One region of the Leclercia sp. LSNIH3 genome, then DNA from elsewhere that is predicted to be linked to it. Evidence: predicted binding sites of a transcription regulator. Region 1 holds the regulator's gene; each other region holds the start of a gene.
The links. Region 1 encodes PurR, which represses purine synthesis genes. Its sites were predicted from a motif close to CANGCAAACGTTTGCNTG; they were not measured.
Positions count from the first base shown of each region.

Region 2: a site for PurR is predicted at 2,102-2,119, ahead of carA (glutamine-hydrolyzing carbamoyl-phosphate synthase small subunit). Genes of this name have one in related genera too.
Region 3: a site for PurR is predicted at 2,297-2,314, ahead of pyrC (dihydroorotase). Genes of this name have one in related genera too.
Region 4: a site for PurR is predicted at 1,456-1,473, ahead of C3F35_RS11685 (NCS2 family permease). Genes of this name have one in related genera too.

Region 1 covers NZ_CP026387.1:335,229-338,991, forward strand. The annotation lists gene C3F35_RS01640 (MFS transporter) at 12-1,178, opposite strand; gene cydH (cytochrome bd-I oxidase subunit CydH) at 1,343-1,432, opposite strand; gene purR (HTH-type transcriptional repressor PurR) at 1,728-2,753, shown strand; gene punR (DNA-binding transcriptional activator PunR) at 2,750-3,682, opposite strand.
Region 2 covers NZ_CP026387.1:1,713,291-1,717,053, forward strand. The annotation lists gene carB (carbamoyl-phosphate synthase large subunit) at 1-630, opposite strand, end outside; gene carA (glutamine-hydrolyzing carbamoyl-phosphate synthase small subunit) at 734-1,882, opposite strand; gene dapB (4-hydroxy-tetrahydrodipicolinate reductase) at 2,338-3,159, opposite strand; gene C3F35_RS08290 (hypothetical protein) at 3,479-3,763, opposite strand, start outside.
Region 3 covers NZ_CP026387.1:583,391-587,153, reverse strand. The annotation lists gene solA (N-methyl-L-tryptophan oxidase) at 1-239, opposite strand, end outside; gene bssS (biofilm formation regulator BssS) at 357-611, opposite strand; gene dinI (DNA damage-inducible protein I) at 881-1,126, opposite strand; gene pyrC (dihydroorotase) at 1,202-2,248, opposite strand; gene C3F35_RS02895 (lipoprotein) at 2,358-2,918, opposite strand; gene mdtH (multidrug efflux MFS transporter MdtH) at 3,025-3,763, opposite strand, start outside.
Region 4 covers NZ_CP026387.1:2,409,671-2,413,433, reverse strand. The annotation lists gene C3F35_RS11695 (alpha/beta hydrolase-fold protein) at 1-699, shown strand, start outside; gene yieH (6-phosphogluconate phosphatase) at 740-1,405, opposite strand; gene C3F35_RS11685 (NCS2 family permease) at 1,574-2,908, shown strand; gene C3F35_RS11680 (NADPH-dependent FMN reductase) at 3,019-3,585, opposite strand; gene C3F35_RS11675 (4'-phosphopantetheinyl transferase family protein) at 3,606-3,763, opposite strand, start outside.

The DNA.
Region 1 (3,763 bases):
CGTTATTTTTTTTACTTGGTCGCGCAAACCGGTTCAGGTTGTTTTCGCCCGGAGGCCAAGACCAGAATAAGCCCCAGACCGGCAATGATCGCCCCCATTACCGGAACGAAGCTGTAACCCATTCCGCTGGAAATAACCGCCCCACCGGCCGCCGCCCCCAGCGCATTCCCCAGGTTAAAGGCACCGATATTCACCGAAGAAGATAACCCTGGCGCATCGCTGGCTACGCGCATAACGCGCATCTGCAACGGGGGGACCACCGCAAAGGTCGCCATACCCCATATCACCATCGCCACGGCCGCGCCCACCTCATTCCGCGCCAGCCACGGAATCGCCACCATGATCACGATAAGCAGCAGTAAAAAGCCTTTCAGGGTGCCGGTTACGGACTTATCAGCCAGCCTGCCGCCCAGATAGTTGCCGAGGGAAAAACCGACGCCAACCAGCACCAGCATGGCGGTGATAAAGGCTGGCGTCGCCTGATTGAGGTCATGCAGCACCGGGGCAATATAAGTATAAAGAGTGAACATCGCACCGGCACCCAGGACGGTGGTCAGCAGGGCTGATAACACCTGTGGACGCAGCAGGACCGCCAGCTCTTTGCGCACTTCCGGCTTTTCACCCGCACCGCCAGAAGGCAGAGAGAAGAACAACGCCATCATCGACACCACGCCCAGCAGCGCGGTGGCCAGGAAGGACATGCGCCAGCCAATCGCCTCACCCATCCAGGTTGCGGCAGGCACGCCGCCAATATTGGCGATGGTCAGCCCCATAAACATGGTGGCTACGGCGCTGGCCTGCTTATGCTTTGGCACCACGCTGGCTGCCACCACCGATCCGAGGCCAAAGAATGCGCCATGGTTCAGGCTGGTCAGAATACGTGACAGCATCAGGGTGGTGTAGTCCGGGGAGAGCGCCGACAGCACGTTGCCGACAGTAAAGATCGCCATCAGGAAGATCAGGGCGTTACGGCGGCCCCGATGCGACAGCAGCAGCGTCATCAGCGGTGCCCCCACCATCACCCCGATGGCATAGGCGCTGATCAGCATACCTGCCGCGGGAATAGAAACATCTACCCCTCGGGCGATAACCGGCAGCAGACCCATCGGCGAAAATTCGGTGGTACCAATACCAAAGGCACCGATGGCAAGGGCCAGCAGCGGAAAATTGATTCTCATACTTCAACTCCAGACACCGTGTCGTCGGGCGACACAGAACAATGAAGGCGAAAGCATGACATCAATCACAAAAAATGAGAAGTTAACAATTTAGCAAAAGATTTTTGCAGGGCGCGTAACAATCAGCGTAAAGGAACGAGGGAGAGCTGCCTCTCCCGCATCAATCAGTGCAGTGCCGCAACCAGACCGCTGGCGACAATCAGACTCAGAACAATAATGGTGGTAATCAGCGAAAACTTAAGATCGGTACTCATCAATTTTTCTCCTTTTAATCACCCTATGAAGAGTGAGCCTGCTCATTTTTACACAGTTCAGGGTAAAAATCTTGCTGGATTTAGATTGATATCGTTTTTTGCTCTTCCCCTTTTGGCCAAGATAAGACAAAATTCCACGCTAAATTTATTAGCGTACCGGCCATTGACCCCCTCCTGACGTCCTGTGTCGTTTTCCCGGCGTACCGCAATTCAAATTGCGCAATTAGGGCGAGTGAAGGCAAACGTTTACCTACCGGTTTTTCAGGAGCTTAGATATGGTCTGGAGTGACATCTGATGGCAACAATTAAAGACGTGGCGAAACGCGCAAACGTTTCCACTACAACCGTATCACATGTTATTAACAAAACCCGCTTTGTCGCGGAAGAGACCCGAAATAATGTCTGGGCGGCCATTAAAGAGCTGCATTACTCACCTAGCGCCGTGGCCCGCAGTCTGAAGGTCAATCACACGAAATCGATCGGCCTGCTGGCGACCAGCAGCGAAGCGCCCTATTTCGCAGAAATCATTGAAGCGGTAGAGAAGAACTGCTTCCAGAAAGGCTACACCCTTATCCTCGGCAACGCGTGGAACAGCCTCGAAAAACAGCGGGCTTATCTGTCGATGATGGCGCAAAAGCGCGTCGATGGTCTGCTGGTGATGTGTTCCGAATACCCAGAATCGCTGCTGTCTATGCTGGAAGAGTATCGCAATATTCCTATGGTGGTGATGGACTGGGGCGAAGCGAAGGCCGACTTCACCGACTCGGTGATCGATAACGCCTTTGAAGGCGGCTACATGGCCGGTCGTTACCTCATCGAACGCGGTCACCGCGAAATCGGCGTGATCCCGGGCGCGCTGGAGCGCAACACCGGTGCCGGCCGTCTGGCGGGCTTTATGAAAGCCATGGAAGAAGCGTTGATTACCGTGCCAGAGAGCTGGATCGTGCAGGGCGACTTTGAACCGGAGTCCGGCTACCGCGCAATGCAGCAGATCCTCTCCCAAAGCCCGCGCCCTACTGCCATCTTCTGTGGCGGGGATATTATGGCCATGGGTGCGCTCTGTGCCGCCGATGAGATGGGCCTGCGCGTCCCGCAGGACGTTTCGCTGATCGGGTATGATAACGTGCGCAACGCGCGCTTCTTTACCCCGGCGTTGACCACCATCCACCAGCCAAAAGATTCGCTGGGGGAGACCGCCTTCAACATGCTGCTGGACCGTATCGTCAACAAGCGCGAAGAGTCCCAGTCAATTGAAGTGCATCCGCGCCTGATTGAACGCCGTTCCGTTGCGGATGGTCCGTTCCGCGACTATCGCCGTTAATCTTCTCCGGGAGCCAGCACCTCTGGCTCCCGCAGCCACTCCCTGTTCATCGTTTCACTGTCTCCCAGATAATCCAGCAGCCATTCCAGGGCCGGTGACATATCGTTTTGTTGCCAGGTCAGGCAGCACGCCGCATCCGGGAAGGGATTCTCCAGCGCCAGCTCTACCCATTTCCCGCTGGCTATTTGCGGGCGGGCAAAATGAACCGGCACCATGCCCACGCACAATCCTGCCGAGAGGCATGTGGCGGACGATTCCCAGTCCGGCGCGACAATTCGCCGCTGGTTATCAAGCAGCCAGGTGATCCGTTTCGGCAGTGAGCGGGAGGTATCTTCTCGTACCAGCGACGGCCAGTTGCGCAGAATATCGTCGCTGATCGGCCCGTCCAGAGCAGCCAGAGGATGATGGCTGGCCACCACGCAGCACCAGCTCAGCATTCCCATATCGCGGAACGCATAGCGGCCACCTACCGGGATCGCCTGCGTGGCACCTATCGCCATCTCAACCCTGCCGTCTGCCAGCGCATCCCAGACGCCGTTGAAGACCTCCTGAGAAACCCGCAGCTCAACGTCAGAAAAGTGGCGGTAAAAATCGACAATCATCTGGCGGGTGCGCTCGGGACGAACAATGTTGTCCACCGCAATAGAGATATGCCCCCGCCAGCCATTGGCGATCTGCTGACACTGTTCGCGGGTGATCTGCATTTTTTTGATAACAGACCGCCCCTCTTTCAGAAACCACAGCCCGGCCGGGGTGAGAACCACATCGCGATGGCGACGCTCAAACAGCGGCACTGCCAGCCACTCCTCCAGTTGACGCACGGTATAGCTGATGGCTGAAGGTACGCGATGCAACTCCTGCGCAGCACCGCTGAAACTGCCGTTACGCGAGACCGCATCCACCACTTCAAGAGAATATTCTGACCACATTTTCTGCCTGCAAAATTTTTGAACGCAACCGCCAAATATTAGCGTTTCACAAGCCTGTTTGCACTCCCTACACTTTGCGGC
Region 2 (3,763 bases), 1.4 Mb from region 1:
CAGCGACTCGTCAATCAGTAGCTCTTTGGTTGGGGAGAGATCCAGACCGCGTTCGCAAATCTCTTCGAACTCTTCACGGTTATACGCAATACCGCCGCCGGTGCCGCCCATGGTGAAGGACGGACGGATGATGCACGGATAACCCACGTCAGCGGCAACCGCCAGCGCTTCTTCCATGTTGTGAGCGATACCGGAGCGTGCAGTGTCGAGGCCGATTTTCTTCATCGCCACGTCAAAGCGACGACGGTCTTCTGCTTTATCAATCGCGTCGGCAGTCGCGCCAATCATGGTCACGCCGAACTCAGCCAGTACGCCCTGACGTTCCAACTCCAGCGCGCAGTTCAGCGCTGTCTGGCCGCCCATGGTCGGCAGCACCGCATCCGGGCGCTCTTTTTCGATGATTTTGCGTACCACTTCCCAGTGAATCGGCTCGATGTAAGTCGCATCGGCCATTTCCGGGTCGGTCATGATGGTCGCCGGGTTAGAGTTCACCAGGATAACGCGGTAACCCTCTTCGCGCAGGGCTTTACACGCCTGTGCGCCGGAGTAGTCGAATTCGCAGGCCTGGCCGATCACAATCGGGCCAGCGCCAAGAATCAGGATGCTTTTTATGTCTGTACGTTTTGGCATAGCTTCTTTCTCCGGAGAACCTGTTTATGCGCGTCGCGAGCGACTGGCAGACAAATTTTTGACGCCGTCTGCCTGAGCGCAGCAAGGCATAAACAGATTCTGATTATTTAGCGGTCTTACGGTACTGCTCAATGAGTTCGATGAAGTGATCGAACAGCGGCGCGGCATCGTGCGGGCCTGGGCTGGCTTCCGGGTGGCCCTGGAAGCTGAACGCCGGTTTGTCGGTACGATGAATCCCCTGCAGGGTGCCGTCGAAAAGCGACTTGTGCGTTACGCGCAGCGTGGCAGGCATGGAGGCTTCGTCCACCGCAAAACCGTGGTTCTGCGCGGTAATCATCACCGTGTTGTTATCAATATCTTTCACCGGGTGGTTACCACCGTGGTGGCCGAACTTCATTTTCACGGTTTTTGCACCGCTCGCCAGCGCCAGCAGCTGATGGCCGAGGCAGATACCGAATACCGGAATATCGGTTTCCAGGAAGCTCTTAATCGCGTCGATTGCGTAGTCGCATGGCGCCGGGTCACCCGGGCCGTTGGAGAGGAAGATCCCGTCCGGGTTCATCTTCAGCACGTCCTCTGCCGGGGTTTTCGCCGGCACAACGGTCAGACGGCAGCCGCGATCCACCAGCATACGCAGGATGTTGCGCTTGGCACCGTAGTCGTAGGCCACGACGTGGAACGGCAGTTCCTCTTCTTTTTTGGCTTCTGGCAGTTCGCCTGCCAGCGTCCAGCTCCCCTGAGTCCAGCTGTAGGCCTCAGCGGTGGTTACTTCTTTTGCCAGATCCATGCCGTTCAGCCCCGGGAAGGCTTTGGCTTTTTCCTGCGCCAGAGCTACATCCAGGTTATCGCCAGCGATGATGCAGCCGTTCTGGGCACCTTTTTCACGCAGCAGACGCGTCAACTTACGGGTATCGATATCGGCAATCGCCACGATGTTATGGCGCTTCAGGTAGGAAGAGAGGTCTTCGGTATTGCGGTAGTTGCTGGCAATCAGCGGCAGGTCGCGAATAATCAGACCTTGTGCATGTACCTGGGAAGACTCTTCATCAGCGGCGTTAGTGCCGACATTGCCGATATGGGGATAAGTTAGAGTGACGATTTGGCGGGAATAGGAAGGATCAGTGAGGATTTCTTGATAACCGGTCATTGAAGTATTGAAAACGACTTCCCCAACCGCCGAACCTGTTGCCCCAATGGCCCGACCGATAAACTGGGTTCCGTCTTCCAGAACCAATAGCGCTGACTTAATCAAAACACCCTCCAGAGAATATTCACTCACTTTATTTGCATATTAATGCATACCCATAGTATGAATCAATGCAAATCTGCTGCCAGTGGATTTTCGGCAAACGGCGGCATTCTGGAGATTTGACAGGGGAAAGTCAACTTAAAAAGTGGGTTTTGTTTGTTGTTTTTGCGCCACTGATGAGCTGGAAAGTAATTAACGGGCAAAAAGATCAACTAAATCACGTAAGAAAACGCTTGCGACTCAGTTTTAATAGCAAGCCCTCATCTCAAGCCCAAAAAAGTGGACCATTTGGTCAAAATTCACATTTTTGAAACAAAAATAGTGGGGATAACGTTTGTTTATGAGGGTTTAAGAAAGAAATTATATCAAAACAGACAAAATTAAAGGGCAATAAAATATTGCCCTGTGCAATCAATTGATTATGACTGCAATAACCACATCACGAAGGGTAATCATGATTATAAATTATTAAGATCAAGCACATCTCGCATGTCAAAGAGACCATCTTTCTTGCCTTTCAACCACATTGCAGAACGAACTGCCCCATTTGCAAAAGTCATCCGACTGGAGGCTTTATGGGTAATCTCAACACGCTCACCGATATCAGCAAACATCGCGGTATGTTCACCGACGATGTCGCCAGCACGGACGGTAGCAAACCCAATGGTGCCAGGCACACGTTCACCGGTATAACCCTCACGGGTATAGACCGCGCACTCTTTTAGATCTTTATCCATCGCCTGAGCGATCGCCTCACCCATCGCCAGCGCGGTGCCAGACGGGGCATCGACTTTATAACGGTGGTGCGCTTCGATAATTTCGATGTCGGTGTAATCCCCCATCACTTTCGCCGCCTTCTCCAGCAGCTTCAGCATGACGTTAACGCCTACACTGAAGTTCGCAGCGAAAACAATCGCAATCTCGTTTGATGCAGCCTGAATGGCTTGTTTACCGGCATCATCAAAACCCGTGGTGCCAATAACCATTCCTTTCCCATGCTGACGGCAAAAAGCCAGGTGGTCGAGCGTGCCTTCAGGACGAGTGAAATCGATGAAGACGTCAAAGTCATCTTTAACGGCATCCAGGCTGCTCTGCACGGTCACGCCCGTTTTCGCCACGCCTGCTAATTCACCTGCGTCGGCTCCCAGAAGAGATGAACCTTCACGCTCCAACGCCGCGCCAAGGGCCACGCCGTCCATCTGTAGTGCCGCCTGAATAAGCTGACGGCCCATACGTCCGCCCGCGCCCGCAATGGCGACACGGATCTCTGCATCATGCATAGTTATTCTCTTACGTTAAAATGATGTAAACCGCTTTCAGATTAACCAGCCCTGACGAAGGCTGCCACAGAAAACGCCGATAATTAGAATTTAATGATAAACAGGGAGAGATATCAGTTAAAGACATGATCGCCAGGATATGGCCCGCTTCCGGCCATAGAGAAAAGTACGTGGCGTTACGCGAGCCGCACCCAGCAGCCCAGGTTATGGTTCATCAATGTAACGTTCAACATGCAGTGTTGAGGATCACCGCTGAGCCTGGCATCGTTTTCAATAGAAATACCAGGCCACCCGCGATGTCGGGTTAATCACAACCCTGTTAATCGAGGCTATAGATGACGATCAACTGTCCTTTTTTCATTTTCAGCCCGAGGATTTGCATTGCCCCCACATCCGCCAGCTGTTTAACGTGCGTTCCACCGCAAAGGTAGTGCGGGAGATCGCCAAAGCGAACCTTGCGTCTGCCCGTTTCAATTTCAGTATGGCGAAGCAGGTTATCGGCTTTCCAACCGTCAATAATGGCCATCAGGGCACTGGCATCTGGCAGGGGATCCTGACCCTCGCCAGGCGTAAAGGTAATCCGCCCTTCACCAGGCCAGTGGTG
Region 3 (3,763 bases), 250 kb from region 1:
TCACCGCTGATTTGGGCCAGTTCATCCCATAGCGCCTGCGCACGCAATACCAGCGGCACATAGCGTTCACCTTCTCCGTAAGCATGACGCATCAGGCGGGTGTCGCCGTGGTGGCTGCCTTCGGTATGCGGCGGCATATGGGCATCAATCATTAGTACGTTTTGCCCCGCCCGGGTTGCGTAATAACCTGCCGCTGCACCGACAGATCCGCTGCCAATAATAATTAGATCGTATTTCATCTGGTTCTCTTTACGCGTTTCGTTGCTTAGCAGGGTAATTAAGACCGGACGGTTATACAAGGGCGAAATAAATGAGGCACCGTGAGGTGCCTTTTGGGGTGAGAATGAGACATTACATTAATGTCGCTGGTACTCATTTGCCTCGTAGTCACTGGATTCTATTTTTGCAATACCGGCTTCTAAAATAGAAATAAACTGACGTGCAACATCTGTTGTTAACCATAGCGTCTGCCCAACCTCCGCTTCTTCGGTGTCAGGGTGGTCCGGGGTCTGGTAATGCAAACGCAGCATCAGTGCGTCGTAGCTATCTACAGTGCTGATATCCCAGCCAACAAGTGGATGTGTCTGGATGACTTCATTATTCTTTTCCATCATAACCCCCTGAATACGTGTTAAAAGACAACGACTGTGAGGTTCAATGCGTGTTTTTCTGAAGCAATTTCAGTATATCAATAAATAAGGCTTATGAAGGGAAAAAGAAACAGGGAGCAAGACATTTTTGTGTCTTTTAGGATTGTTTGAACATTAAAACATCATCTTGCAGATGATTTTTGATGGAGTCAGTCAGATTATTCGCAGTTCCGTTATGAAAATGAAAAAAAGCCGGGGCGACCCGGCAAAAAAAACAAAGAGGGAGAAAATTAATCGGTAATAAACCAGTCGTCAGCGCTTTCCCAGGTTTCCTGTAAAATTTCGCTGATGCGTTCTTTATCTTCTTTGGCACCACCGATAACCGAAAGATTGTTAGACCCGGCATAACGCACGGTGACAGCACCTTCGCGTTCGGGAAAGGAGTCATTTATACGGCGGGAAAATTCACCCGCCAGCGCGTCCAGCGCACCAGCAGGCAAAGCAGTTGTTCTGGCAATGGTGACTTCGATACGCATAGTTGCCCCCTGTGTAATATACTGTTTATTTATACAGTCATATTGTGGAACTTACAACAGGGGGGCCAACAATTTTTAACCTTTCACCGTCCAGCGCACGGTTTCACCCGCAAGGAACGGGATCAGCGTGTCATCCGTCAGCGCAATAGACTCCACCACGGGGCTCTCTTCACGCACCAGCTCAACGTAGGTCTCATTGACCGGCAGGCCGTAGAAGCGAGGGCCGTTCAGGGAGCAGAAGGCCTCGAAGTGTTGCAGGGCGTTCATCTCATCAAACACCTGGGCGTAGCTGGCCAGTGCGGTAGGGGCGTTGAAGCAGCCTGCGCAGCCACAGCTGGCCTCTTTGCGGTGACGGGCATGCGGGGCAGAGTCGGTGCCGAGGAAGGCGCGCTCAAAGCCGCTGGCGACCAGTTCACGCAGCGCCTGCTGGTGGATATTACGCTTGAGGATCGGCAGGCAATAGAGGTGTGGGCGCACGCCGCCTACCAGCATGTGGTTGCGGTTGAACATCAGGTGCTGCGGAGTGATGGTAGCGGCCAGCAGTTCGTTACCGTCGCGCACGTACTCGGCCGCATCTTTGGTCGTGATGTGTTCAAACACCACTTTCAGACCCGGCAGGCGCTGGCGCAGCGGTTCCATCACAGACTCGATAAAACGCGCTTCGCGGTCGAAGATGTCGATCTCGGCATGGGTGACTTCGCCATGCACCAGCAGTGGCATTCCCAGTTTTTCCATGCGCTCCAGCACCGGCATAATCGCATCAATGCTGGTCACGCCATGGCTGGAGTTGGTGGTGGCGTTGGCCGGATAGAGCTTGGCGGCGGTAAAGACCCCTTCGTTAAAGCCGCGTTCGATCTCGTTTGGATCGAGCGTGTCGGTCAGATAACAGGTCATCAGCGGGGTAAAATCGTGACCGGCAGGGACGGCAGCAAGAATGCGCTGACGATAGGCAATCGCCGCGTTGACCGTGGTGACGGGCGGTACCAGGTTTGGCATAACAATCGCGCGGCCATAAATTTCACTGGTATACGGCACGACAGTGTTGAGCATATCGCCATCGCGAAGATGGATATGCCAGTCGTCTGGGCGGCGAATTTTCAAAACCTGGGAAGGTGCAGTCATGGATAGGCTCCGGCTGAGTGAGATGATTTTTGCCGGACACAAAGAATAGAGGGAAACGTTTTCGTTTGCACTCTTTTCCGCAAAAAAAGGCGCCGAAGCGCCTCAGAGGTTAATCGACGAAGGGGATAACAATCTCACCCGGTTTCACTTCGATCCCTTTTGCGTACTTTTTCGCCAGCGCTTCGCCCTTGCTGTTGTCTTCACGCAGGATGTAGGCCGGCTGGTGGTTGAAGTAGTTTTGCAGCGACTGATTCAGGTAGGGCATCAGCGTTTGCAGAACCGGTTTCATTTTATCCGGGGACACCACAGCGTCGGTAATCTCCATCTGCTGCAGATAGATTGCGCCCTGGTCTTTATTGAAGACCGGCAGCGCTTTTAATTTCAGTTTGATATTGGCTTTCTGGCTGCCGAACAGCGAGTTCATATCCAGGCTTGCATCCCCGGAGAGCATCACTTTGTTCGGCTCTTCACGGCCAATCTGGCTGGCGAGGTTGGTCAGGACAATATGCGCATCGGCCACACCCGGGACGCCAATATCTTTCGCAAAGTTATTGCGCTTTTGCAGGGCCTGATTGATCTCTTGTTCACTGACGGTGTACTGGGTGAGCTGATTACAACCAACCAGCAGGCCGCTGACGATCAACGCAGTGGCAATAACGAATTTTTTCATGGTTTTCCTCGACATAGTGTCAGCGCTTCAATCCTGACGCGCCAGTATGTCAGGGGAGAGAGTGGCAGACCAGCAGAAAAAACTGATATCTGCGTCTGCCCGTCGATCAGGTGCCGGGTTCCAGAATGCCGGGCACGCGACGTTTATGGCTGAACTGCCAGCCCAGCGCAAAGAAGGTGAGAACCCCGATCAACGCCAGCATGACCCACGGCAACTCAGGCTGGTGGAAGACTTTTCCGGCATCAAATAACCAGCCGCCACCGGCATACCCCAGCGCGCCGCCAATCGCCAGCCCAAGACGGCTAAAGCCCATATAGCTTCCCCGCGAGCGCGGGTCAGCCAGTTCGGCGCTCAGGGTTTCCCGGGCCGGTTCGGCAATGATCGAGCCGATATAGAACAGGCAGATCAGCATAAATAGCTGTTGCAGGGAATCTACCATGCCGATGGGCAGCATGCTCAGGGACATCAGCAGCAGCCCCGCCATCAGACGGTGCTCAAGACGGAACCGTTTTTCACTCCAGCGGGCAATCGGGTAGAGCAGAGAAAGAGAGAGGCAGGCTTCAATGGCGTACATCCATTTCACCGCTGCTGCGGAGCCCGCCACATCGTTGACCATGATTGGCAGCATCAGCATCACCTGCACCCCCAGCATGTAATAGCCTGCCAGGGTCAGCACATAGGTGATAAAGCGTTTATCGCGCCAGACCCGATCCAGCCCTTCGCGCACCGGCGCTTTCACGGTGGAGAGTTTCCATGCCGGTAACAGCCAGGCATTAAAGGCCGCGCAAAGGATAAACAGCACCGCGCCCGTGGCGCACACCAGACGAAAATCATACTGCAGCAGC
Region 4 (3,763 bases), 2.1 Mb from region 1:
CAGCTGTTCGTCTGGACGCCGCCGGGCTACAGCGGAAAAGAAAAGCCGCTGCCGGTGCTCTACTTCTATCATGGCTTCGGTGATACGGGACGTTCGGCTATCGATCAAGGTCGTATCGCGCAGATCATGGATAACCTGCTCGCGGCCGGAAAGATTAAACCAATGCTGGTGGTGGTACCTGACACGGAAACCGATGCTGAAGGGATTGTTCCTGAAACCTTCGTACCGAATGAGCGTCGCAAAGCGTTCTACCCGCTAAATGCTCAGGCTGCCGATCGGGAGCTAATGAACGACATCATTCCGCTGATAAGCCAGCGGTTTAACGTGCGCGATGATGCCGAAGGGCGCGCGCTGGCAGGACTGTCGCAGGGTGGCTATCAGGCGCTGGTTTCCGGGATGAATCATCTTGAACACTTTGGCTGGCTGGCCACGTTTAGCGGCGTGACCACCACTACGGTGCCGGATGCGGGGGTCAGCGCACGACTTAACGATCCTCAGGCCATCAATAAGCAGCTACGCAATTTCACCGTCGTGGTGGGCGAGAAAGATGTGGTGACGGGTAAGGATATCGCCGGGCTGAAGCAGGAGCTGGAGAAACGCCAGATTGCATTCGATTATTACGAGTATCCGGGTCTGAACCATGAGATGGATGTCTGGCGACCTGCCTACGCGGAATTCGTCCAGAAGCTGTTTAAATAGCAAAAAGCCGTAAAGCGACTCGCCTTACGGCTTATTCGTTTTAGTGGGTAAGGTGCCAGCCGCGTGCTTTCCACAGCTCTGGCAACTGGGCCAGATCGGTAAAGGTGGTCACTTTCGGATGGTCGAGCGGCGGGTTGTGCGGATCGGCGCAGAAGTAAAACACCTCCATGCCCGCCGCGATCCCCGCCTGCGCCCCTGCGCTGGAGTCATCCACCAGGATGCAATTCTCCACGTTGACGTTCATGGCTTTCGCCGCGTGGAACATCATGGCCGGATCGGGTTTCCAGCGCTGGATATCGTAGCCGCTGAACAGTTTTTCCGGGAAGTGGTGCAGCATTTGTAACTTGCCAAGGGAGTGCTGCATTTTGCTCACCGGGCCGTTAGAGACCACGCACATCGGCACAGCCATAGCATCCAGTAAGGCGCTGGCCCCGGCGATTGCTTCCAGTTCTGAGTCGAAGAGGCGTGCGACCTCGGCGCGGTAAACAGGCTCCAGATCCGCTTTCGCGAGGCTGACGCCGTGTTCGGCGTTAATAATGTCGATGATTTCGTAGAGCTTCACGCCTTTAAAACGTTTGAACGTCTCTTCGAGATCGAGCGTGATACCAAATTCCTGGAACATGGTGACATACGCCCGGGAACAGATGACCTCACTGTCGACCAACGTACCGTCGCAGTCGAAAAATACCGCATCAATCTGAGACATGCATTTCCCTTTCTTAACAAGTTTAACGTTTACGTACCGCATTACGTTGAGACGCAATCGTTGCCGTATAAGCAAATTCAATGAAAAAAAGTGCTTCTCAACCACCCCTATTGTCGCATTTTGGTATAGGATAGCGACGGATTTTCCCTCCTTGTTCGGAAATAGATAATGAGTCAACAACACACTACCCAGTCTTCTGGCGCGGGTTTGCTTGAGCGCGTGTTTAAACTGCGCGAACACGGCACAACGGCACGCACCGAAGTGATCGCGGGTTTCACTACCTTCCTGACGATGGTCTATATCGTTTTCGTGAACCCACAAATTCTGGGCGTTGCTGGCATGGATACCAGCGCCGTCTTCGTGACTACCTGTCTGATCGCCGCCTTCGGCAGCATCCTGATGGGGCTGTTCGCTAACCTGCCGGTTGCTCTGGCACCTGCGATGGGTCTGAATGCTTTCTTCGCCTTCGTGGTGGTGCAGGCTATGGGCCTGCCGTGGCAGGTGGGTATGGGCGCGATCTTCTGGGGCGCGGTTGGCCTGCTGATCCTGACCATTTTCCGCGTGCGTTACTGGATGATTGCCAATATCCCGGTCAGCCTGCGTGTGGGCATCACCAGCGGTATCGGTCTTTTCATTGGCATGATGGGGCTGAAAAATGCCGGTGTGATCGTGGCAAACCCGGAAACGCTGGTCAGCATCGGTAAACTGACCTCTCACAGCGTGCTGCTGGGCGTGCTGGGCTTCTTTATCATTGCGATTCTGGCCTCACGCAATATCCATGCGGCGGTTTTAGTCTCCATTATCGTTACCACCCTTCTGGGCTGGATGTTGGGCGATGTGCACTACAACGGCATTGTTTCTGCGCCGCCAAGCGTGACCACCGTGATTGGCCATGTCGATCTGGCAGGTTCGCTGAACCTGGGTCTGGCCGGGGTGATCTTCTCCTTCATGCTGGTAAACCTGTTTGACTCCTCCGGGACGCTGATTGGTGTGACCGACAAAGCCGGTCTGGCGGATGAGAAGGGCAAATTCCCGCGCATGAAGCAGGCGCTGTTCGTGGACAGTATCTCTTCCGTAACCGGCTCCTTTATCGGCACCTCGTCCGTGACCGCCTATATCGAGTCCTCTTCCGGGGTTTCTGTTGGTGGCCGTACCGGCCTGACCGCGGTGGTCGTGGGTCTGTTGTTCCTGCTGGTGATCTTCCTTTCACCGCTGGCGGGCATGGTGCCGCCGTACGCGGCCGCTGGCGCGCTGATCTACGTGGGCGTGCTGATGACCTCCAGTCTGTCGCGCGTGAAGTGGGACGACCTGACCGAAGCGGTTCCGGCATTTATTACCGCCGTAATGATGCCGTTTAGCTTCTCCATCACCGAAGGGATTGCGCTGGGCTTTATCTCTTACTGCGTGATGAAGGCGGGCACCGGACGCTGGCGTGAAATCAGCCCGTGCGTGATGGTTGTTGCGCTGCTGTTCGTGCTGAAAATTGCGTTTATTGATGCATAATAAAAAAATAAAAACAGCAACTTAGGTTGCTGTTTTTAGTGTTTGCATCCTCTCCCTATGGGAGAGGACCGGGGTGAGGGCGTCAGCCGCACTCACCCTGAACTCTTCCCCTACGCTTTAACCCGCTGGATATACTTCCCAAACGCGCTCAGCTGACCGGTCAGATGGTCCAGCGTGCTCTGATCGATCACTTCACCCGTCTGTGGGTCCACCTTGTTCTGAATCACGCCGCCCATAAATTCCGGCTTGTTCATCACCATCGCATCCAGGAACACCAGGATCTGGCGCAGATGATACTGACAACGCGCGCCGCCAATCGCCCCCATGGAGCTGGTCTGGATCAGCACCGGTTTACCGGCCAGCGGCTGCTCTGGCAGGCGAGAAAGCCAGTCAATGGCGTTCTTCAGGCCACCCGGCACCGAATAGTTATATTCCGGGGTGACAATCACCACGCCGTCCGCTTCGCGGATCTGCGCTGCCAGCGCTTCTACGGCAGCCGGGAAACCCTCTTCCTGCTGCACATCCGCGTCATACAGTGGAATATCGCCAATCGACGGTAGGGCGGTAATCTCCATTCCCTCAGGCGCCAGTTTCGGCAGCGTGCGGGCAACCATCCCGTTAAATGAACCCTTGCGCAGGCTTCCCAGTAACGTAACAACCTTCAACGTATCAGACATCACGACTCCTTTATGAAAGGTCAGGTGAGAATAATGGCTTTTTCTGCCGGAAGACTGGTCAGACGCATCAGGCGTGCGGCCGGTTCGTTCGCCCGGGCGGGAACGTCCGGCAGGCTGTGCCATCCGAGGCGGCTGTCAAACTCCCAAATTTTTAACCGTTCAATGCCCGGAGTAACGG